One region of the Streptomyces sp. NPDC086777 genome, then DNA from elsewhere that is predicted to be linked to it. Evidence: riboswitches for the same ligand, from Rfam matches in the RefSeq annotation. Region 1 holds a riboswitch; each other region holds the start of a gene.
What was found. A riboswitch is a leader RNA that binds a small molecule or an ion and turns the genes downstream of it on or off. The one in region 1 is predicted to bind cobalamin.
Positions count from the first base shown of each region.

Region 2: another riboswitch for cobalamin. It lies ahead of AB0472_RS00635 (prenyltransferase/squalene oxidase repeat-containing protein); the one in region 1 lies ahead of AB0472_RS21725 (CbtB-domain containing protein).
Region 3: another riboswitch for cobalamin. It lies ahead of AB0472_RS36160 (cobalamin biosynthesis protein); the one in region 1 lies ahead of AB0472_RS21725 (CbtB-domain containing protein).

Region 1 is NZ_JBFBJI010000015.1:17,588-24,534, forward strand. It holds gene efeB (iron uptake transporter deferrochelatase/peroxidase subunit) at 1-162, opposite strand, end outside; gene AB0472_RS21710 (EfeM/EfeO family lipoprotein) at 159-1,355, opposite strand; partial or broken gene AB0472_RS21715 (extradiol ring-cleavage dioxygenase) at 1,757-2,212, shown strand; gene AB0472_RS21720 (enoyl-CoA hydratase/isomerase family protein) at 2,392-3,447, shown strand; cobalamin riboswitch at 3,515-3,656, shown strand; gene AB0472_RS21725 (CbtB-domain containing protein) at 3,693-3,914, shown strand; gene AB0472_RS21730 (CbtA family protein) at 3,937-4,692, shown strand; gene pgm (phosphoglucomutase (alpha-D-glucose-1,6-bisphosphate-dependent)) at 4,891-6,531, shown strand; gene AB0472_RS21740 (BTAD domain-containing putative transcriptional regulator) at 6,559-6,947, opposite strand, start outside.
Region 2 is NZ_JBFBJI010000001.1:137,332-144,278, forward strand. It holds gene AB0472_RS00630 (antibiotic biosynthesis monooxygenase) at 1-217, shown strand, start outside; cobalamin riboswitch at 635-764, shown strand; gene AB0472_RS00635 (prenyltransferase/squalene oxidase repeat-containing protein) at 873-2,099, shown strand; gene AB0472_RS00640 (SCO2322 family protein) at 2,096-2,722, shown strand; gene AB0472_RS00645 (energy-coupling factor transporter transmembrane component T) at 2,715-4,019, shown strand; gene AB0472_RS00650 (ATP-binding cassette domain-containing protein) at 4,016-5,656, shown strand; gene AB0472_RS00655 (ECF transporter S component) at 5,653-6,462, shown strand; gene AB0472_RS00660 (transglycosylase SLT domain-containing protein) at 6,801-6,947, shown strand, end outside.
Region 3 is NZ_JBFBJI010000036.1:63,844-70,790, forward strand. It holds gene AB0472_RS36135 (alpha/beta fold hydrolase) at 1-704, opposite strand, end outside; gene AB0472_RS36140 (class II aldolase/adducin family protein) at 797-1,531, opposite strand; gene AB0472_RS36145 (lysozyme) at 1,728-2,492, shown strand; gene AB0472_RS36150 (inorganic phosphate transporter) at 2,667-3,917, shown strand; gene AB0472_RS36155 (hypothetical protein) at 3,936-4,163, shown strand; cobalamin riboswitch at 4,334-4,474, shown strand; gene AB0472_RS36160 (cobalamin biosynthesis protein) at 4,575-5,552, shown strand; gene AB0472_RS36165 (cobyric acid synthase) at 5,549-6,947, shown strand, end outside.

The sequences.
Region 1 (6,947 bases):
CTGGCGGGCGCCGTGGAAGGGGGCGATCGGGCCGGGGGCGGTGGCGTCCGTGCCGGGGGCGGCCGCGCCGCCGGCGGCCAGCCCGGCCCCCGCGAGGGCCGCGCCGCGCAGGAACCCGCGGCGGCCCACCGCGCCCTTGCCGGCCGTCTCGTTCGCGCTCATACCGTCCTCCGCGGATCGCACAGGGTGGCCACCGACGCCAGCCGCTCCACCAGGTCGCCGAGGACCGCGTCGACGTCCTCGCGCTGCCGGTGACCGAGCTTCGCCGGCGGCGTCCAGGTGCCGCCGTGCCGGAAGCCGTCGAGCACCGTCCCGGCCCGCTGCAGCTCGCTCTCCAGACCGGCCAGGTCCGGGTACCGGCCGGCCAGCAGGGGGTGCAGCCGGGACAGGACCTGAACGGTGCCGTCCAGGTTGGCGCGGGCGGTGGCGAGGTTGCTGCCGCTGCCGTAGTCGGTACGGCCGGTCAGCTCGAACTGCACCGTGTTCTCCAGGATCTCGTGCGCCCGCAGCCCCAGCTGGGCGGGTTCCATCCGGGTCTGCGCCCAGTCGTCGCGCAGCGTGGTGACCGCCTTCACCAGGTCCGCGGCCGGGCCGCGCAGGTCCGTGGCCGACTCGCCGTGCCACAGGCCGTACTCGATCCGGTGGAAGCCGGTGAAGTCCTTGTCGTGCACCCCGCCGGGCAGTCCCGCGTCGGTGCCGTTGATCGCGCCGTCGGCGTCGCCGAAGGCGTCGTACGCCGCGCCCAGCCGCTCGTACTCCAGATGCGCGGGCAGCCAGGCCGTGCGGGCGCCGGCCAGGTCGCCGCGGTCGATCGCGTCGCGCAGGGCGGTGGTCAGCCGTACGACGCCGGACAGGCCGCCGCCGACCCACGTCTGGTAGGCGAGCGCCGGCGGGATCAGGTCGTGCTCGGTGACCGGGGCCGCGGCCGGGCCGCTGCTGCCCCTGGCGATCCGGACGGTCGGCCCGGTGACCGCGTCGGCGTCGTCGGGCACGCACTTGAACGCGTACGCGCCCTTGCCGAGCCGGACGGTCAGCTCCCGGGTCGTACCGGGCCCGATGTCCTCGACCTCGCCGTACACGGCCTGGCTCCTCGGGTTCTCCAGGAAGACCTCGGCGGCCCCGTCGGTCGGGTTGTGCAGGTCGAAGACCTGGAGACCGGACACCGGCGCGCGCCACCCCCGGCCGCAGCGGCTGGCGGACACCTCGACCGCGGTGTGCGGCAGCGCGGCCGGGTCGGCGTGCGCGGGGCGTGAGTCGCGCGTGAACGCCAGCACTCCGGCCACCAGGCAGACGACCGCGACGCCGACGACCGTCCAGGGACGCAACGACCTCCAGTTGGGGCCGGACAACACCATCCCGAGCTCCCGGGGGTTCGTACCGTTCGTGATCGCCTCATGTTAGGCAGCCCTTGGTACTCGAACGGCCGTCCAGGGAAAGCCATGACCAAGAGTTCCCTGCCGGTTCACCCGACCTCCGGCGGAGCCGCTCGGTCGGAACCGGGCTGGACCAGCCGGAAGAAGGCGCGGGCCCCGGCCGGCCGCACGGACTGCCGCAGCCGTGCCGGGAGCGGAACCGCGGCGGGCGCCGGGGCGGGGCGCCCGCCAGGCGCGGGAAGAGGGCCTCGGCGTTGCCGCGGTCCACGGCCGCGCGCGTGCCGGGGTCGACACCGCTGTCCAGTCCGTTGGCGAAGTGCTGGCCGGCCGCGGCGGGTGCGAACGGCCGGTCGCTGCCGGACAGGACGTGGCCGGGCCGGGCGAAGGCGAGGATCCGCTTCCTGCGGGTCGACGAACGCCACCACACCATCGCCGTGGCCGGTGTCCGCGGTCTGCCGGTCGACCCCGTCCGCACCCGCGTCCAGCACCTCACCATCCAGTGCGAGTGCCTCGACGACCTGGCCCGCGGCTACCAGCGGGTCCACGAACTCGGCTTGGACATGGCCCTGTCCGTCGGGCAGCACACCGACGACAAGGAACTCTCCTACCACGCCCGTACCCCGTCCGGCTTCGAGCGGGAGGCCGGCTGGAAGCCGATCGTCATCGTCGAGTCCACCGGGGAACCCGGCACCCACCAGGGCATCAGCGTCTGGGGCCACACCCCGGTCGGCCGGACCGTCCTCGACAGGCTCGACCAGTTCCGCTGCGGCGCCCGCTCCCTGCTCCACCCGGAGAAGACCGTCCCCGCGCCGAGCGGAGCCGGCATCCCCGACGACTGACGCCGACCGCCGGCGAGGCGGCCCGGCCGAGGTCCCCGGACGTCCTTCGACGGGGCGGCGTGCTCCGGACCCGGCGGACACGAGAAGATCGTCGGTGACCCACGCGTCCACCCGATCCCGGAAGGAACCGACGAGACCATGCGCCTCATCGCGGCCGGCGGCCCGGCGGAGGTGTCCGGATGACCGGCGCCGACGAACACGTCCTGCGACACGTCGACGGACGGGCCGGGCATCTCACGCTCAACCGGCCGAAGGCCATCAACGCCCTGACGCACGCCATGGTGCGACGCATCGACGAGGCGCTCACGGAGTGGGAGCACGACCCCGCCGTCCAGACCGTCGTCATCACCGGCGCGGGGGAGCGCGGCCTGTGCGCGGGCGGGGACATCCGTGCCGTCCACGACGACGCCCGGGACGGCGACGGCTCGGCCGCGGCCGCGTTCTGGCGGGACGAGTACCGGCTCAACGCGCGCATCGCCCGGTACCCCAAGCCGTACGTCGCGGTCATGGACGGCATCGTGATGGGCGGCGGGGTCGGCGTCTCGGCGCACGGCAGCGTCCGGATCGCCACCGAGCGGTCGCTGATCGCCATGCCGGAGACCGGGATCGGCTTCGTGCCCGACGTCGGCGGCACGTACCTGCTCGGCCGCGCGCCCGGCGAACTCGGCACCCATCTCGCCCTGACCGGCGCCCGGATCGGCGCCGCCGACGCGATGCTGTGCGGACTCGCCGACCACTGCGTGCCGCCGGACTCGATCCCCGCGTTCGTCGCCGACCTGGCCGGCCTCCCGGTACCCGAGGCGCTCGCCCGGCGGGAACGGCAGGCACCCCCTGGGGAGTTGGCCGGGCACCGGACGTGGATCGACGCCTGCTACGCGGCCGGCACCGTCGAGGAGATCGTCCAGCGGCTGCTCGCGCACGGCGACCCGGCGGCGAAGGAGGCGGCGGACACCCTGCTCACCAGGTCCCCCACCGCCCTGAAGGTCACCCTCGCGGCGCTGCGCAGGGCCCGCCGACTCGGCTCGCTGGAGCAGGTCCTGGACCAGGAGTACCGCGTCTCCTGCGCGACCCTCACCACCCATGACCTGGTGGAGGGCATCCGGGCCCAGGTCGTCGACAAGGACCGCACCCCGCACTGGTCCCCGGCCACCCTCGCCGGGGTCGCCGACGCGGACGTCGACCGCTTCTTCGCCCCGCTCGGCGAGCGCGAACTGGGCCTCGCCCCAGCCGCCTGACCGGCTCGACCGGCCGCCCATCAGGCGCGAGACGAAGATCACGCCTGGTGGTGCGGTCTTGGCCGTGCTCCTGACACGCGGTACGGTCTGTCCGATATCGACGACGGCGAGACGGAACCCGGTGGGAATCCGGAACGGTCGCGCCACTGTATGCGAGAGCCCCACAGCTGCTCGTGAGTCAGACCCGTGGCCGTCGTCCTGTGCACCACCGAGTTGGGACGCGAACTCCCAGAGGAGGTCCTGCCATGGCGCAGACCGTCGCTCCGCCGACAGCCAACACCCCCGCCGTGCCCGCCAAGCTGCCGCTGTCCGCGATAGCCCCCTGGGCGGTCTTCTTCGGCATCCTGATGCTGGTCCTGCTCTACTTCGTCGGCGCCGAACAGGGCGCCACCTCCGTGTTCAGCGGCACGGACGTCCACGAGTGGGTGCACGACGCCCGCCACCTGCTCGGCTTCCCCTGCCACTGACGCGAGGGGCGCCGAACCACCCATGAACTCCGCAACGGTCCGCAACCTCCTGGTGCGGGGCATGCTCGCCGGCCTGGCCGCCGGCCTGCTCGCCCTCGTCGCCGCCTACCTGCTGGGTGAGCCGAACGTCGACAAGGCGATCAGCTTCGAGGACGCCCACTCGCACGAGCACGAGATGGAGGTCGTGTCCCGCTCCCTGCAGTCCACCGCCGGCCTCGCCACCGGTGTCCTCGTCTACGGGGTCGCCTTCGGCGGCATCGCCGCCCTGGCCTACTGTTTCGCCCTCGGCCGCGTCGGCGGTCTCTCGGCGCGGGCGACGGCGCTGCTGCTGTCCGGCTGCGCCCTGGTCGCCGTGTACGTGGTGCCGTTCCTGAAGTACCCGGCCAACCCGCCGTCGGTGGGCGACCCGGACACCATCGGCAAGCGGACCACGCTGTACTTCCTGATGATGCTGCTCAGCGTGCTCCTCGCGGTCGCCGCCACCATCCTCGGCAAGCGGCTCCGGCCGCGGCTGGGCACCTGGTGGGCGACGGTCCTCGCGGTGGCCGCGTTCGCCGTCGTCATCGGGCTGGCGTACCAGTTCCTGCCGGTCGTCAACGAGGTGCCGGCGGACTTCCCGGCCGCCCTGCTGTGGCGGTTCCGGCTCTCGGCGCTCGCCATCCAGGTGGTGCTGTGGGGCGGATTCGGTCTGCTCTTCGGCGAGTTGGCCGAACGCGTCCTCAACCCCAAGCCCGCGAAGGCCCCGGCCGCCGCGCGCACGGTGCCCGCTGCGCACTGACCGGCACCGCGTCACACCGCACGACACGAGAGGGCCCACCGGAACCGTCCGGGGGCCCTCTGCGGTACGTCCGCCGTGAACCGGCCCTGCACCCGCCGGGTCTTCGGCGCGCGGCCGGTGCCGTACTCGCGTTCGTGACCGCTGACAAGGAAAGATGGGCGCGAGCGATCGATCAACGACTGCGGAGGAAGTGGACTCATGCCGCATGAGCGAGCGGGCCGGCCGGCGGCTCCGGAGGACCTCGTCGACGTGGCCCGGCTGGTCACGGCCTACTACGCACTGCACCCCGACCCGTCCGACCCGGGCCAGCGGGTGGCGTTCGGCACCTCGGGACACCGCGGATCGTCGCTGACGACCGCGTTCAACGAGGACCACATCGCCGCCACCAGCCAGGCCATCTGCGAGTACCGGAGCGGCCAGGGCACCGACGGCCCCCTCTTCCTGGGCGCCGACACCCACGCCCTGTCCGAGCCGGCCAAGGTCACCGCCCTGGAGGTCTTCGCCGCCAACGGCGTCACCGTCCTCGTCGACAGCGCCGACGGCTACACCCCCACCCCCGCCGTCTCGCACGCCGTCCTCACCCACAACCGCGGCCGCACCACCGGCCTCGCGGACGGCGTCGTCGTCACCCCCTCGCACAACCCGCCCGCGGACGGCGGCTTCAAGTACAACCCGCCCAGCGGCGGCCCCGCCGCCTCCGACGCCACCTCCTGGATCCAGGACCGCGCCAACCAGATCATCGCGGGCGGCATGAAGGACGTGCGGCGCATCCCCTACGAGCGCGCGCTCGCCGCGCCGACCACCGGCCGCTACGACTTCATGGGCGTCTACGTCGACGACCTGCCCAGCGTCCTCGACCTCGACGCGGTCCGCGCCTCCGGGCTGCGCATCGGCGCCGACCCGCTCGGCGGCGCCTCCGTCGCCTACTGGGGCCGGATCGCCGAGCGGCACAGCCTCGACCTCACCGTGGTCAACCCGTACACCGACCCCACCTGGCGGTTCATGACGCTGGACTGGGACGGCAAGATCCGCATGGACTGCTCGTCGCCGTACGCGATGGCCTCGCTCATCGAGAAGCGCGCCGAGTTCCGCGTCGCCACCGGCAACGACGCCGACGCCGACCGGCACGGCATCGTCACCCGTGACGCCGGCCTGATGAACCCCAACCACTACCTCGCCGTAGCCATCTCCTACCTCTACCGCCACCGCGAGCAGTGGGCGGCGGACGCCGGCGTCGGCAAGACCCTCGTCTCCTCGTCGATGATCGACCGGGTCGCCGCCGACCTGGGCCGTCAACTGGTCGAGGTGCCGGTCGGGTTCAAGTGGTTCGTCGACGGACTCGTCAGCGGGGCCATCGGGTTCGGCGGCGAGGAGTCGGCGGGCGCCTCCTTCCTGCGCCGTGACGGCTCGGTCTGGACCACCGACAAGGACGGCATCCTGCTCGCCCTGCTCGCCTCCGAGATCACGGCCGTGACGGACAGGACCCCGTCCGAGCACTACGCCGAACTCACCGCCCGCTTCGGTGAACCCGCCTACGCCCGCATCGACGCCCCCGCCACCCGCGAGGAGAAGGCCCTCCTCGGCAAGCTCTCCCCGGCCCAGGTCACCGCCGAGTCCCTGGCGGGCGAGCCGGTCACCGCCGTCCTCACGGAGGCGCCGGGCAACGGCGCGGCCATCGGCGGCATCAAGGTGACCACCGAGAACGCCTGGTTCGCGGCCCGGCCGTCCGGCACCGAGGACGTCTACAAGATCTACGCCGAGTCCTTCCAGGGCCCCGCACACCTGGCCCGGGTGCAGGAGGAGGCGAAGGCGGTGGTGGACGCCGCGCTCGGCGGCTGACGACGGGGACGGCCCGCCGCCGGGCCGTCAGGTCGCGAAGGTGCGGCGGCGGGCCATGGCCTCGGCCAGGTCCGCCGCGGCCCGGCGGGCGTCCGCCGCGAGGTGTGCCGAACCCCAGGCGAGCGCGGTGCGTTCGGCCAGCGCGTACCCGTCGGCAGCCGCCCGGTCCTCGCCGAGCAGCCGGTGCAGGTCGGCCAGGGCGTGCGCGAGCGGACGGCTCGCGTACGCCGCACCCGCCGCGCCGGCCAACTGGTCCCGCAGCGGCCGCAGGTGCCCGAGGAGGGCGGCCGCCGTGCCGTGGTCCCGGTGTACCACGGCGAGCTGGGCGCGGAAGTCGAGCTCCAGGCCGTAGAGGTGGTCCCGCGGCGGTTCCGCGCCGACGGGTACGGCCAGGGACTCGTCGAGTCTGCCCAGGC
Region 2 (6,947 bases), on a different contig from region 1:
GGGGATGGACCACGCGCAGACCCCCGGCGGGCTGGGCATCACCGTCGGGTACTTCCGCGACGCCGACGCGCTCACGCGGTGGCGGACCGACGCCGAGCACCGGGCGGCGCAGCGGCGCGGGCGGGCCGAGTGGTACGAGAGTTACACCCTGCACGTGGCGAAGGTGGAACGGAGCCACGGTTTCACACGGGGGCAGTCCGCGGCGGCGGAAGGCTAGCGGACCGGAAGGCCAGAAGCCGATCGACCGTACCAACCGGCCCGCCGCGTCGAGCACTTCGACTCCCGCTCGGCTCATCGCCGGATTGACCGCGCGCGGGCGCAGGGCCGCCGCCGGGCCCGTCCCGCCCGTCAGCAGCGCCGCCGGCAGGGTCGGGCCGGAGAGCCGCGCCATGACCGGTTCGGTACGGGACCCGGTCGGCCGCGCCCGGGGTGCCGGACACCCGCGCCCCCCCGTACCCACGCCCGCACCGCGCCCTCGGCGGCCGCGCCCCCAGCCGTCCCGGTCCCGGCGCAGCACCCACGCCTGGTCGATCTCGTACACGTCGGCGGAACGCCCCACCCCGAGCGGTCTCCCCGTCATGGCACGACCCCGACGAGACGGTCCCCGCACAGCCCCCTCTCAGCTTCCCCGGGGCGGCCGGTAAAGTAGCCGGGTCGTCATCACCCGTACGGGGGGAAGCCGGTGCAATTCCGGCGCTGACCCGCAACCGTGAGCCACCTGCCATGGCAAGCCGGACCGCCGCGCCCGGGACGTTGATCGGCTCACGTGCGCCGACGCCCGTCGTCGCACGGCACCGTCGAGGTTTACGGAGCCGAGCCGCCGGGGTCTCCCGCGCTGCCCGGCTCCCCGCAGGGAGAGGCACCCGCCGACCATGACCGTCCTCCGCCGCACCGCCGGGGTACTGGCCGCCACCGCCGTCATCGGGGCCGCCGTGCCCGCGACGACCGCGCTGGCCGCCGGTACCACCTCCCCGTCGCCGTCCGCGTCGACGGTGCTCCCGTCGGGGCTCTACGGCGGTTCGGACCCCAAGTTCGACGGCGTCTGGCGCCAGTCCCTCGCCCTGCTGGCCCAGCGCGCGGTGGGGGTGACCCCGGCCGCGAAGGCGGTGGACTGGCTGGCCGGGCAGCAGTGCGCGAACGGCGCGTTCGCCGCGTTCCGCGCCGAGCCGACGGCGGCCTGTGACGCCAAGGTGCCGGTCGACACGAACAGCACGGCCGCCGCCGTACAGGCGCTGAAGGCCGTCGGCGGGCACGACGCTGCCGCGGACAAGGCGGTGACCTGGCTGAAGTCGGTACAGAACAAGGACGGCGGCTGGGGCTACACCACGGGCTCGCCCAGCGACACCAACTCCACCGGCGTGGTCGTCGGCGCGCTCGCGACGGCCGGCGCGAGCGCGGACAGGTCGCCCTACGACCTCCTCGCCAAGTGGTCCGTCCCCTGCGACCAGGACGGCGGCGGGGCCCTCGCCTACCAGCCGGACAAGAAGACCGGGAAGCTGACCGCCAACGCGGACGCGACCGCGGCGGGGGTGCTCGAGGCCCTCGGCAAGGGGTTCGTGACGACGGCCGGGAAGGCCCCGGCGGAGGGGTATGTCTGCGCCAACTCCGACAAGGCCCTCACCCCCGCCGAGCTGGCCCGCAACGGCGCCGCCTACCTGGGGGACGCCACCGCCACCAAGGGCTACCTGGTCTCCGCCCTGCCCGGCGCCGAGCCCCAGCCGGACTACGGCAACACCGCCGACGCGGTGGTCGCCATGGCCGCGCAGGGCTGGACGAAGCCCGCGCAGAAGCCGTACGCCTGGCTGGAGGCGCACGCCGTGCCGTGGGCGAGGCAGAGCGGACCCGCGGCCTACGCCGAGCTGATCTTCGCGGCGCACGCGATGGGCAAGGACCCCCGTGACTTCGGCGGCACGAACCTGGTGACGGCGCTGAACGCGACCGGACCGGCCCCGGAGGCGGCCGCCACGAAGCAGGCCGAGGAGAAGGCCGGGGAGAAGAAGTCGGGCAGCAGCGTGTGGTGGATCGTCGGCACCGGGCTCGTCGCCGGTATCGGCATCGGCTTCCTGTTCAGCGGCCGCCGGAAGCAGCGGCAGCTGTGACCGCGGTCCGCCGTGCGGGGCTGCTGCTCCTGGCCGCGCTGACGTTGTGCGCGACGGCCGTGGGGCCGGCGGCGGCCACCGGATACCGCTACTGGTCCTTCTGGGAGCGGGACGGTGCGCGCTGGACGTACGCCACGCAGGGCCCGTCGACCGCGCGGCCCGGCGACGGTTCGGTCGAGGGCTTCCGCTTCGCGGTGAGCGAGGACTCGGCGGACGCGTCGCAGCCGCGCGGCACGGCCGAGTTCGGCACGATCTGTGCGGACACGCCCGCCGTCGGGGGCCGGAAGCGGGTGGGGCTGGTCGTCGACTTCGGTACGACGGCGGACGCGCCCCCCGGCGAGAAGCCGCCCACGCGGCGGACGGCCTGCGCGGTGGTGCCCGAGGACGCGACGGCGGCGGACGCCCTGGCGACGGTGGCGAAGCCGCTGCGGTACGACACGAACGCGTTGTTGTGCGCGATCGGGGGGTATCCGGCGCGAGGGTGCGGCGAGAAGGTGACCGCGGGGGCGGCCGGGGGCACGTCGGACGGCGGGCCGTCACTCGGGCTGCTGGCGGGTGCGGGGGTCGTCGTGGTCCTCGCCGCGGGAGCCTTCTGGCAGGCACGACGGCGCAGAAATGACTGACACCGCGGGCCGGTGGGGGCTCGACGCGCAGTTCCCCGCGCCCCTGACGGGGCACGACCCCGCCGCGGGCAGTCGGGGCGCCGCGGGACGGTGGGGGGTGCTCGCGCAGTTCTCTGCGGGCCTGGAGGGGCGGTGCAGTTCTTTGTTCAGGCTGCGGGCAGTCGTGCCGCTGGGGCGGCACGGGTGGGCGCAGGCGGTACCCCGCAAGCGCGGGCGAGCGGCCCGGTCCCCACGTGCCCGCGCCCTGCACCCCGGCGCCTGGTGGCTCTGGTCCCTCTCGCTGGGGGTCGGTGCGTCGCGGACGACCAACCCGCTCCTGCTCGGTCTGCTCATCGCCGTCTCCGCGTACGTCGTGGCCACCTGCCGCAGCCGGACCGCCCCCTGGTCCCGCTCCTACGCCGCGTTCGCCAGGCTCGGCCTCGCCGTGCTGCTCGTACGGCTCGCGTTCACCGTGGTCCTCGGCTCGCCCGTGCCCGGCGCGCACACCCTCGTCGCCCTCCCCGACATACCGCTCCCGCACTGGGCCCAGGGCATCCGCCTCGGCGGGAAGGTCACGGCCGAGGCGCTCGTCTTCGCGCTCTACGACGGGCTCCGGATCGCCACCCTCCTCGTCTGCGTCGGTGCCGCGAACGCGCTCGCCAACCCGGCCCGGCTGCTCAAGTCCCTGCCCGGCGCCCTGTACGAGCTGGGCGTGGCCGTCGTCGTCGCGCTCACCTTCGCACCGCACCTGGTGGCCGACGTGCAGCGGCTGCGGGCCGCCCGGCGGCTGCGCGGCCGGCCCGACTCCGGCCTCCGCGGCCTGCTCCAGGTCGCCCTCCCGGTCCTGGAGGGCGCGCTGGAGCGGTCGGTCGCCCTGGCCGCCGCGATGGACGCGCGCGGGTACGGCCGCAGCGCCGACGTCCCGGACCGGGTCCGCCGTACGACGGCCGGGCTCACCCTCGGTGGCCTGCTCGGCGTCTGCGCGGGGCTGTACGGGCTGCTCACCACCGAGGGCGGCGGCTACGGAGCGGCCGTCCTGCCGGCCGGGGTGGCCGCCGCGCTCGCGGGGCTGCGGCTCGGCGGCCGGCGTTCGCCGCGCACCCGGTACCGGCCGGACCCGTGGGACGCGCGGGCCTGGCTGGTGTCCGGGTCGGGCGCCGCCGTCGCCGCCCTGCTCACCCTGGCGTCCGTCCGCGACCCGGCCGCCCTGCAACCCGGGGTCGTACCCCTGGTGTCCCCCACTCTTCCGCTGTGGCCCGCGGCCGCCGTGCTGCTCGGTCTGCTGCCCGCCCTCGCCGTGCCGAAGGAGCCGTCGTGATCCGCTTCGAGGACGTCTCCGTGACGTACGAGGGCGCGGCCCGACCCGCCGTGCAGGGCGTCGACTTCGAGGTGCCGGAGGGTGAACTCGTCCTGCTGGTGGGCCCGTCCGGGACCGGGAAGTCGACGGTTCTGAACTCGGTGTGCGGGCTCGTGCCGCACTTCACCGGCGGCACCCTGCGCGGCCGGGTGACGGTGGCCGGCCGGGACACCCGTACCCACCGGCCGCGTGAACTCGCGGACGTCGTCGGCACGGTGGGCCAGGATCCGCTCGCCCACTTCGTGACCGACACGGTGGAGGACGAACTCGCCTACGGGATGGAGTCGTTGGGGATCGCCCCGGCGGTGATGCGGCGGCGGGTGGAGGAGACGCTGGATCTGCTGGGGCTCGCCGAGCTGCGGGACCGGGCGATCGCCACGCTCTCCGGCGGGCAGCGGCAGCGGGTCGCGATCGGGTCGGTGCTCACCCCGCATCCCGCGGTCCTGGTCCTCGACGAGCCGACCTCCGCGCTCGATCCGGCCGCCGCCGAGGAGGTGCTGGCCGTGCTCCAGCGACTGGTGCACGACCTGGGCACGACGGTGCTGCTGGCCGAGCACCGGCTGGAGCGGGTGGTGCAGTACGCCGACCGGGTCGTGCTGCTCCCGGGGGACGGGGCCGCGCCGGTGCACGGGACGCCCGCCGAGGTGATGGCCGTGTCTCCGGTGTGTCCGCCGGTGGTGGAGCTGGGGCGGGTGGCGGGGTGGTCGCCGCTGCCGATGACGGTGCGCGACGCCCGGCGGCGGGCGACGGCCGACGGGCTGCGGGAGCGGCTCGCCGGGCTGGTCCCGCAGCAGCGGCCCGCGAGCGCGACCGGCCCTGCGGCCGGTCCTGCGGCCGGTCCCGCTGCTCCCCTCGCCGAGGTCCGCTCCCTCGGCGTCCGCCGGGGCCGGGTCGACGCGCTGCGGGGCGTGGACCTGACCGTCGCCGCCGGGGAGACCGTCGCCCTCATGGGGCGCAACGGCGCCGGGAAGTCCACGCTGCTGGGCGCCCTGGTCGGGCTCGTCGAACCGGGCTCCGGCGCGGTCCGGGTCGGCGGCGCGGTCCCGCACCGCACGCGCCCCCGCGACCTCGTACGCCTGGTCGGGCTGGTCCCGCAGGAACCCCGTGACCTGCTGTACGCCGACACGGTCGGTGCCGAGTGCGCGGCCGCCGACCGGGACGCGGGGGCGGCCGCGGGGACCTGCCGCGGGCTGGTGTCCGAGCTGCTGCCGGGGGTCGCGGACGGCACGCACCCCCGTGATCTCTCCGAGGGGCAGCGGCTCGCCCTCGCGCTGGCCGTCGTCCTCGCCGCCCGGCCGCCGCTGCTCCTGCTCGACGAGCCCACCCGGGGCCTGGACTACGCGGCGAAGGCCCGGCTGGTCGGTGTGTTGCGCGGGCTCGCCGCCGACGGACACGCGATCGTGCTGGCCACGCACGACGTGGAGCTGGCCGCGGAGCTGGCGCACCGGGTGGTGCTGCTCGCGGAGGGCGAGGTCATCGCGGACGGGCCCACCGACGACATCGTCGTCTCCTCGCCGTCCTTCGCGCCGCAGGTGACGAAGGTCCTCGCACCCGAGCCGTGGCTCACCGTGACCCAGGTCCGCGAGGCCCTGGCATGACCGGCCCGGTGCGGCTCGGCCCCCGCTCGCTGGCCGCTCTCGTCCTGGTCAGCGCGGTCGGGGTGGTGGCCGTCGGCTGGCCGTTCCTCGCCCCGCCGTCCTCCCGGATCGCCTCGCACGCCCAGGACGCGCCCTGGCTCTTCGCCGGCCTGCTGGTGCTGCTGGTCGCCGTGCTGGCGGCGACGATCGCCGAGTCGGGGCTGGGCCCGAAGGCGGTCGCGATGCTGGGCGTGCTGGCCGCGACCGGGGCGGCGCTGCGGCCGGTCGGCGCCGGAACCGCCGGGATCGAGCCGATGTTCTTCCTGATGGTGCTGAGCGGGCGGGTGCTCGGGCCGGGCTTCGGGTTCACGCTCGGCTCGCTCACCATGTTCGCGTCGGCGCTGCTCACCGGCGGGGTCGGGCCGTGGCTGCCGTTCCAGATGCTGGCGATGGGCTGGTTCACGATGGGGGCCGGTCTGCTGCCGGGCGCCGGGCGGCTGCGCGGCCGTGGCGAGCTGGCACTGCTGGCGGGGTACGGCTTCCTGGCCGCGTTCGGCTACGGCCTGGTCGTCGACCTGGCGGGCTGGCCGCTGCTGGCGGGCAACGCCTCGAACCTCTCCTTCGACCCGCACGCCGGGGCCGCCGCCAACCTGGCCCGTTTCCTCGCCTACAGCCTGGCCACCGCCATGGGCTGGAACCTGGGCCGGGCCCTGTGCACGGTCGCCCTCACCCTCCTCCTCGGACCGGCGCTGCTGCGGGCGCTGCGCCGGGCCACCCGGCGGGCCGCTTTCGAGACCGCGGTCACATTCGACGGCCCCGGGACGTGAGGGGCCGTACGCGCCCGGTGACGCGACCGGTGAAGCACCCCACATGACGCACGTCACCTACGATCCGGAACAGTAGTCGGACTTTCCCGCCATATCCGGTTTGCCACCCACTCTGACCTGCGGTTCGAGACCCACGTCACACTGCGGACCAACCACGCCTGTGCGACCACCACTAGTAAAAGGGGTGATTGCGGGCGGCTTTCCGGACTGCTTCTCTGGACGACGTCGCCAGGCGCCACGAGCCCCCAGCGGGTCGCGGCGCCGACGCACACGGACAGCCCCCGCGGGTGGTTCCGGAGCACCCGGCGACTCCCTGTCCCCGACGAACGAGGTTCTCCGTGTCCGTGTCCTTCATCCGCCGCATCGCTTCCCCGAAGAAGGCCCTCACCACCGCCGCCGTGGCCGCTGCCGCCGCCGGCCTGGCTCTGACCGCGGCGCCCGCCCAGGCCGCCACCACGTCGGCCTCCTCCGCCCAGGCGATCGCG
Region 3 (6,947 bases), on a different contig from region 1:
GACCAGCCGTGCAGGACGACGCGGCGGGCGCCGTAGCGGACGGCGTAGCGGATCGCCGCGTCCAGGTCGCGCCACTCGCTCTCGCCGAGGTGGTTCAGTCCGTCCGGGGGGCGCGGGGCGCCGAGGTCGCCGCGGTAGGCGAGGGCGAGCACCGGCAGGCGCCGGGCGTGCAGGAACGCCATGACGTTCATGGGGAGCTCGCGGGTGGTGCCCAGGCCGTGCACGGCGATCACCCAGGTGTCCCGGTGGCCGGGCACGAACCAGGCGGGCAGCGGGCCGAGCTCACCGGGCAGGTCGATGTCGGCGTACTCCAGGCCCAGGGCCGTGCCCGGGTTGCCGACGTGGACGTTGGCGGTGAGCCAGGCCCGGTCGCCGGTCTCGAAGGTGCCGTGGGTCACCCGCTCCAGCCGCCGTACGACGGTGTCGGCGGTGTCCGCGGCGGACTCCAGGACGGCGCCGACGACCGCGTGCGAGCCGTCGCCGGCCAGCCCGTAGGTGCCGGGGCGCAGCGAGGCGAGATCGCGGGTGAGGGTGATGCGGCCGGCCGCCGTGCCGTGCACGGTGAGCCGGGGTTCGGTGGGCAGGGGCCGGCCGGGGGGTGCCTTCAGCGCGGCGTCACTGGCGATCCGCCCCGCGGCCACGCCGGCCGCACCGGCGGCGAGTACGGCACCGACGGCGGCGGCCGTGACTTTGACTGGGCGCACCTGTCCAGTGTCCGGGTGGACTGCGGTGTCGGCCAGCGGAGGAGGGAGAAATCGACGAAGCCACCGGATCCGCCTTCCCGCCCGGCCGGGATTCACCCCTCCGTCTGCCCGTATCCCCTCAGCTTCTCCCCGGCCTCCGCCACCTGTTCCGGGGAGAGCAGGCTCGGGGTCAGGCCGGGTACCGCCGACGCCGTCAGCCACAGGCGGCACATCCACTCCAGCTGGGCGGTGCGGTCGTAGGCCTGGGTGAGGGTGGTGCCGTAGCTGATCGTGCCATGGTTCTGAAGGAGGCAGCCGGAGCGCCCGGCCAGGGCGCGGAGCATGTTCTCGGCCAACTCGTCGGTGCCGTACGTCGCATACGGGGCAACCCGGACCGCACCGCCGAGGGCGGCGGACATGTAGTGGATCGCCGGCAGCTCGGGGACGAGCGTGGAGACGGCCGTCGCGTGGACGGCGTGGGTGTGGACGACGGCCCGGGCGTCGGTGCTGCCGTAGACCGCGAGATGCATCGGCAGCTCACTGGTCGGGACCAGGGTGCCGAGCACCTGGCGGCCGGCGAGGTCCACACCCGTCACGTCGTCCGGACCGAGCCGGCCGTAGGGCACGCCCGACGGCGTGACCAGCACGGTGTCGCCGACGCGGACCGAGACGTTGCCGGAGGTACCGACGACCAGCCCGTCGGAGACAGTGCGGCGGGCGGTGGCGACGAGTTCGAGCCAGGCGTCCGCCTCCGCCGCGCGCGCGTCCCGCCTTCGCGGCTCCGACACACCCTGTGCGCCGGCCCGTCCGTCCCGTCCGCCACGCTCGCCCCGCCACTGCTCAGCCATGGCCCGATCCTGTCAGTGAGGACCCCAACCGGCCCGCACGGCAGGGCACTTTAGGCCGGACGTCCCCAATCCAGTAGAGCGCAAACCATCCCAAAGAGTTCCATTTCCCGGCTTGGCCGAAGATCGCCGAGGATACGCCGATCTTCCAATAATCTCTGGACGATTTTTCGTACACATCGCCATTCCGGGGGGAAACATGGCCTGTGACCGTATTCCGCCGTCCCGCCACCGCGTCCGCGCCCTCGCGGCGTCGGTGGCGGCGCTCGCCCTCACGACCGCCGCGACCGCGGCCGCGTTCGCCGCGACACCGGCGTCCGCGGCGAGCCTGCCGAAGGGGCACGACGTCTCCTCGCACCAGAAGAACGTCGACTGGCCGGGCGCCAGGGCGAAGGGCGCCAGGTTCGTATACATCAAGGCCACCGAGTCCACCACCTACCGCAACCCGTACTTCGACCAGCAGTACAACGGCTCCCGCGAGGCCGGGATCAGGCGGGGCGCGTACCATTTCGCCCTGCCGGACAGGTCGTCGGGCGCCCGCCAGGCCGCGTACTTCGTGAGCCACGGCGGCACCTGGACGGCGGACGGCTGGACGCTGCCGCCCGCGCTCGACGTCGAGTACGACCCGTACGACAGGAAGCACAAGTGCTACGGGCTGAGCACGTCCCGGATGATCGAGTGGATCAGGTCCTTCAGTGACGAGCTGAAGCGGGAGACCGGCCGGCGGCCGGTGATCTACACGACCACGAACTGGTGGAACCTCTGCACCGGTGGCAGCGGCGCCTTCGCCGCCGACCACGCCCTGTGGATCGCCCGCCACGGCTCGGCGGACGCCGGGACACTGCCGGCCGGCTGGTCGTCGTGGACCTTCTGGCAGTACGACAACAGCGGCAGCCTGCCGGGTGACCAGAATCTCTTCAACGGGTCGGCGGGCCGCCTGAAGGCGTTCAGCCTGGGCCGGTGACCAACGGGCGACCGGGCCGCCGGACCGGAACCGGGACGGTGGCCCGGCCCCGCTCCCGCCGCGGTCGCCCCGCAGGCGATCTCATACACCACCAAGACCGCCCCAGTTCACCTTCCGTTCATCCAGGTTGCCTACGGTCCAACAACCAATGACCTCGAAAGATTGCCTGGGTAAATGGAAAACTTCTCGCTGATCCTCGCGATTGTGGTAGTAACCGCACTCGCGTTTGATTTCACGAACGGTTTCCACGACACCGCCAACGCGATGGCCACGACCATCTCGACCGGCGCGCTCAAGCCCAAGATCGCGGTGGCCATGTCCGCCGCGCTCAACCTGTTGGGCGCCTTCCTCTCGGTGGAGGTCGCCAACACGATCTCCAAGGGTCTCGTCGACGAGAACGGCATTCGTCCCGAGGTCATCTTCGCGGCCCTCGTCGGCGCCATCCTCTGGAACCTGGTGACCTGGCTGGTGGGCCTGCCCTCCAGTTCCTCGCACGCCCTCATGGGCGGCCTGATCGGCGCCACCGTCGCCTCCGCCGGCTTCGGCGCGGTCCACGGCGACGTGCTCGTCACCAAGGTCCTGCTCCCGGCGGTCGCCGCCCCCGTCGTCGCAGGCCTCGCGGCGGCGCTCTCCACCCGCCTCTCCTACAGGCTCTCGAAGAACGCCGAGGACGAGGCCACCCGCAAGGGCTACCGCGCCGGCCAGATCGCCTCCGCCGGCCTGGTCTCGCTCGCGCACGGCACCAACGACGCCCAGAAGACGATGGGCATCATCACCCTCGCACTGATCGCGGGCGGCTCGATCGCCCCCGGCTCGAACCCTCCCACCTGGGTCATCCTCTCCGCCGGCCTCGCCATCGCGCTCGGCACCTACATCGGCGGCTGGCGGATCATCCGCACCATGGGCACGGGCCTGACCGACCTGCGGCCGCAGCAGGGCTTCGCCGCCCAGACCAGCGCGGCCACCGCCATCCTGGCCTCCTCCCACCTGGGCTTCTCGCTCTCCACCACGCACGTCGTCTCGGGTTCCGTGATGGGCGCGGGCCTCGGCCGCAAGGGCGGCACGGTCCGCTGGTCCACCGCGACCCGCATGATGGTCGCCTGGGTGCTCACCCTCCCGGCCGCCGCGGTGGTCGGCGCGCTCGCCGAGTCCGTGACGGACCTCGGCGACTGGGGCACCGCCGGCGTCGCCGTCTTCCTCGTGGCGGCCAGCGCCGCGATCTGGAAGCTCTCCCGCCGCGAGGTCGTGGACAGCAGCAACGTCGTCGGCACCCAGGAGCCGGCCGGCGTGGTGACCACGGCGATCGCCGCCGTGACCCCGCCGCCCGCGGGCACGGTCGCGGTCGCGGACGGACTGACCGCCACCATCCCCGCTCCTGCCCCCGCCCCGGCCGCTCCCGCGACCGACCCGGCCGCCACCGTCTGACCCCGAGGAAGAACCGACATGAACATCGACTGGGCAGCCATCGGCTCCGTCTTCGGCGTCAGCCTGGTGGCCACCGTGGGGCTGGTGGCCCTCTTCACCCTCGGCGTCAGGGGCCTCTCCGCCCGCGAACGCGCCACCGCCCAGGGCGGGTCGGCGGCCCTGGCCATGACGGCCGCCTGGCTCTGCTTCGCCGCCTGCGCGGCCGCGGTGGCGTACGGCATCCACCTGATCGTGGCGAAGGCCTGAGCCGGGAAGTCCCCGCCTCGCGCCGAGAAGGCTCCTCTCCGTCCGTCCGGATCCGCCCACCGGGATCCGTCCGCCGGGGAGGAGCCTTCCGCATACCCCACAGGCCCCGCCGGACACCCGGTGTGGGCCTTCCCACACACTCCCCTCGCAGGTCAAAGGCAAGTTGACGGGTCTTCCGGGGCCGTGGTGGACTTCCGGAGCCATGTACGGCGGCAAGGGAGGAAGCCGGTGTGAATCCGGCGCGGTCCCGCCACTGTCACCGGGGTAGCAATCCCCGGAAGCCAGGAACTCCCACCGCCGGTCTCGTCGAACCAGGGCGTGGACACCCTGAGTGAGGACATAACGCCATGCGCGGCTGCCGTTCGAGGTTGAGTACCCGGCCCGTCCCCGACCCCGCGGCCGGCTGAGCCGATGGGTGCCGACCGCGTCTTCGCGTACGGCGCCGCCGCCGGCCTTCTCGGTGATCTGCTGCTCGGCGATCCGCGCCGGGGGCATCCGGTCGCCGTGTTCGGACGGGCGGCCGGGGCCGTGGAGCGGGTGCTGTGGCGGGACCACCGCGGGTGGGGCGCGCTGCACACCGCCGTCTGCGCCGGGGGCGCCGTTGCGCTGGGTGCCGCGGCGCAACGGGTCGTACGGCCGTCCGCCGCCGCGTCCGCCGCGCTCACGGCCGCTGCCACCTGGGCCGTGGTCGGGAGCACTTCGCTCTCCCGTGAGGCCCGGGCCATCGGGCGGGCCCTGCGGACCGGTGACGTCGAGGCGGCCCGTGCCAGGCTGCCGCATCTGTGCGGACGGGATCCGCAGGCCCTGGACGCCGACGGGATCGCCCGCGCGGTCGTGGAGTCCGTCGCCGAGAACACGAGCGACGCGGTCGTGGGCGCGCTGGTGTGGGGAGCCGTGGGGGGCGTTCCCGGGCTGCTGGGGTTCCGGGCCGTCAACACCCTGGACGCCATGGTGGGGCACAAGTCACCCCGGTACCGGCGCTACGGGTGGGCCTCGGCACGGCTGGACGACGTGGCCGGGTGGCCGGGGGCACGGCTCACCGCCGTCCTCGCCGCGGTCGCCGGGAACGACCGGCGGGGGGCCGTACGGGCCTGGCGTGCCGACGCGGGCAAGCATCCGAGTCCCAACGCGGGGCCCGTGGAGGCGTCGTTCGCGGGGGCGTTGGGGGTACGGCTCGGGGGGACGCTGTCGTACGCGGGGCGGGTCGAGCACCGGCCGGTGCTGAACGGGGAGGGACGGGCTGTGCAGGTCGCCGACATCGAGCGGGCCGTGCGGTTGTCGCGGCGGGTGGGATGGCTGGCGCTGGGGGTGAGTGCGGCGGGCGCGCTGCTGCGGCGGGCGCCCTCACGGCGCCCGGCGCCGAAGTCACCGGCCGGAGGCCTGTCATGAACAACGGAGGCCTCCTCGTCGCCGGTACCACCTCCGACGCCGGAAAGAGTGTCGTGACCGCCGGGATCTGCCGGTGGCTGGTGCGGCAGGGCGTGAAGGTGGCGCCGTTCAAGGCGCAGAACATGTCCCTCAACTCCTTCGTCACCCGCGAGGGTGCCGAGATCGGGCGGGCGCAGGCCATGCAGGCGCAGGCCTGCCGGGTGGAGCCGACCGCGCTCATGAACCCGGTACTGCTCAAGCCCGGCGGTGAGCAGAGCAGTCAGGTGGTGCTGCTCGGCAGGCCCGTCGGCGAGTTGAGCGCGCGCGGGTACCACGGCGGGCGGCAGCAGAAGCTGCTCGGGACCGTGCTCGACTGTCTCGCCGAGTTGCGGGGCACGTATGACGCGGTGATCTGTGAGGGGGCGGGCAGTCCGGCGGAGATCAACCTGCGCCGGACCGACATCGTGAACATGGGGATAGCCCGCAATGCCGGGCTGCCCGTGCTCGTGGTCGGCGACATCGACCGCGGGGGCGTCTTCGCCTCCTTCTTCGGGACCGTCGCCCTGCTGTCGCCGGAGGACCAGGCCCTCGTCGCCGGGTTCCTCGTCAACAAGTTCCGCGGGGACGTCTCCCTCCTGGAGCCGGGCCTGGACATGCTCCACACGCTCACCGGACGGCACACCTACGGCGTCCTCCCCTTCCGCCACGGGCTCGGCATCGACGAGGAGGACGGGCTGCGGGTCTCCCTGCGGGGAACCGTGCGCGAGTCGAACGTCGCCCCGCCCGTGGGCGACGACGTGCTGCGGGTCGCCGTCTGTGCGATCCCGCTGATGTCCAACTTCACGGACGTGGACGCGCTGGCCGCCGAACCCGGCGTCGTGGTGCGGTTCGTGGACCGGCCGGAGGAGCTGGCCGACGCCGATCTCGTCATCGTCCCCGGCACCCGGGGGACGGTCCGCGCCCTGGAGTGGCTGCACGCACGGGGGCTCGCGGACGCGCTGCGGCGCCGGGCCGCCGAACAGCGGCCCGTGCTCGGCATCTGCGGGGGCTTCCAGATCCTCGGTGAGCACATCGAGGACGACGTCGAGAGCCGCAGGGGGGCCGTCGACGGGCTCGGGGTCCTGCCCGTGCGTGTCCGGTTCGCCCGGGAGAAGACGCTCACCAGGCCCGTCGGAGAGGCCATCGGCGAGCGGGTCGAGGGGTACGAGATTCACCACGGGGTCGGTGAGGTGACCGGCGGGGAGCCCTTCCTGGACGGCTGCCGGGTCGGGCAGACCTGGGGCACGCACTGGCACGGCTCGCTGGAGTCGGACGGTTTCCGGCGGGCCTTCCTGCGCGAGGTGGCGGCCGCCGCGGGCCGCCGGTTCGTGCCGGCCCCCGGCACCTCGTTCGCCGCGCTGCGCGAGGAGCAGCTCG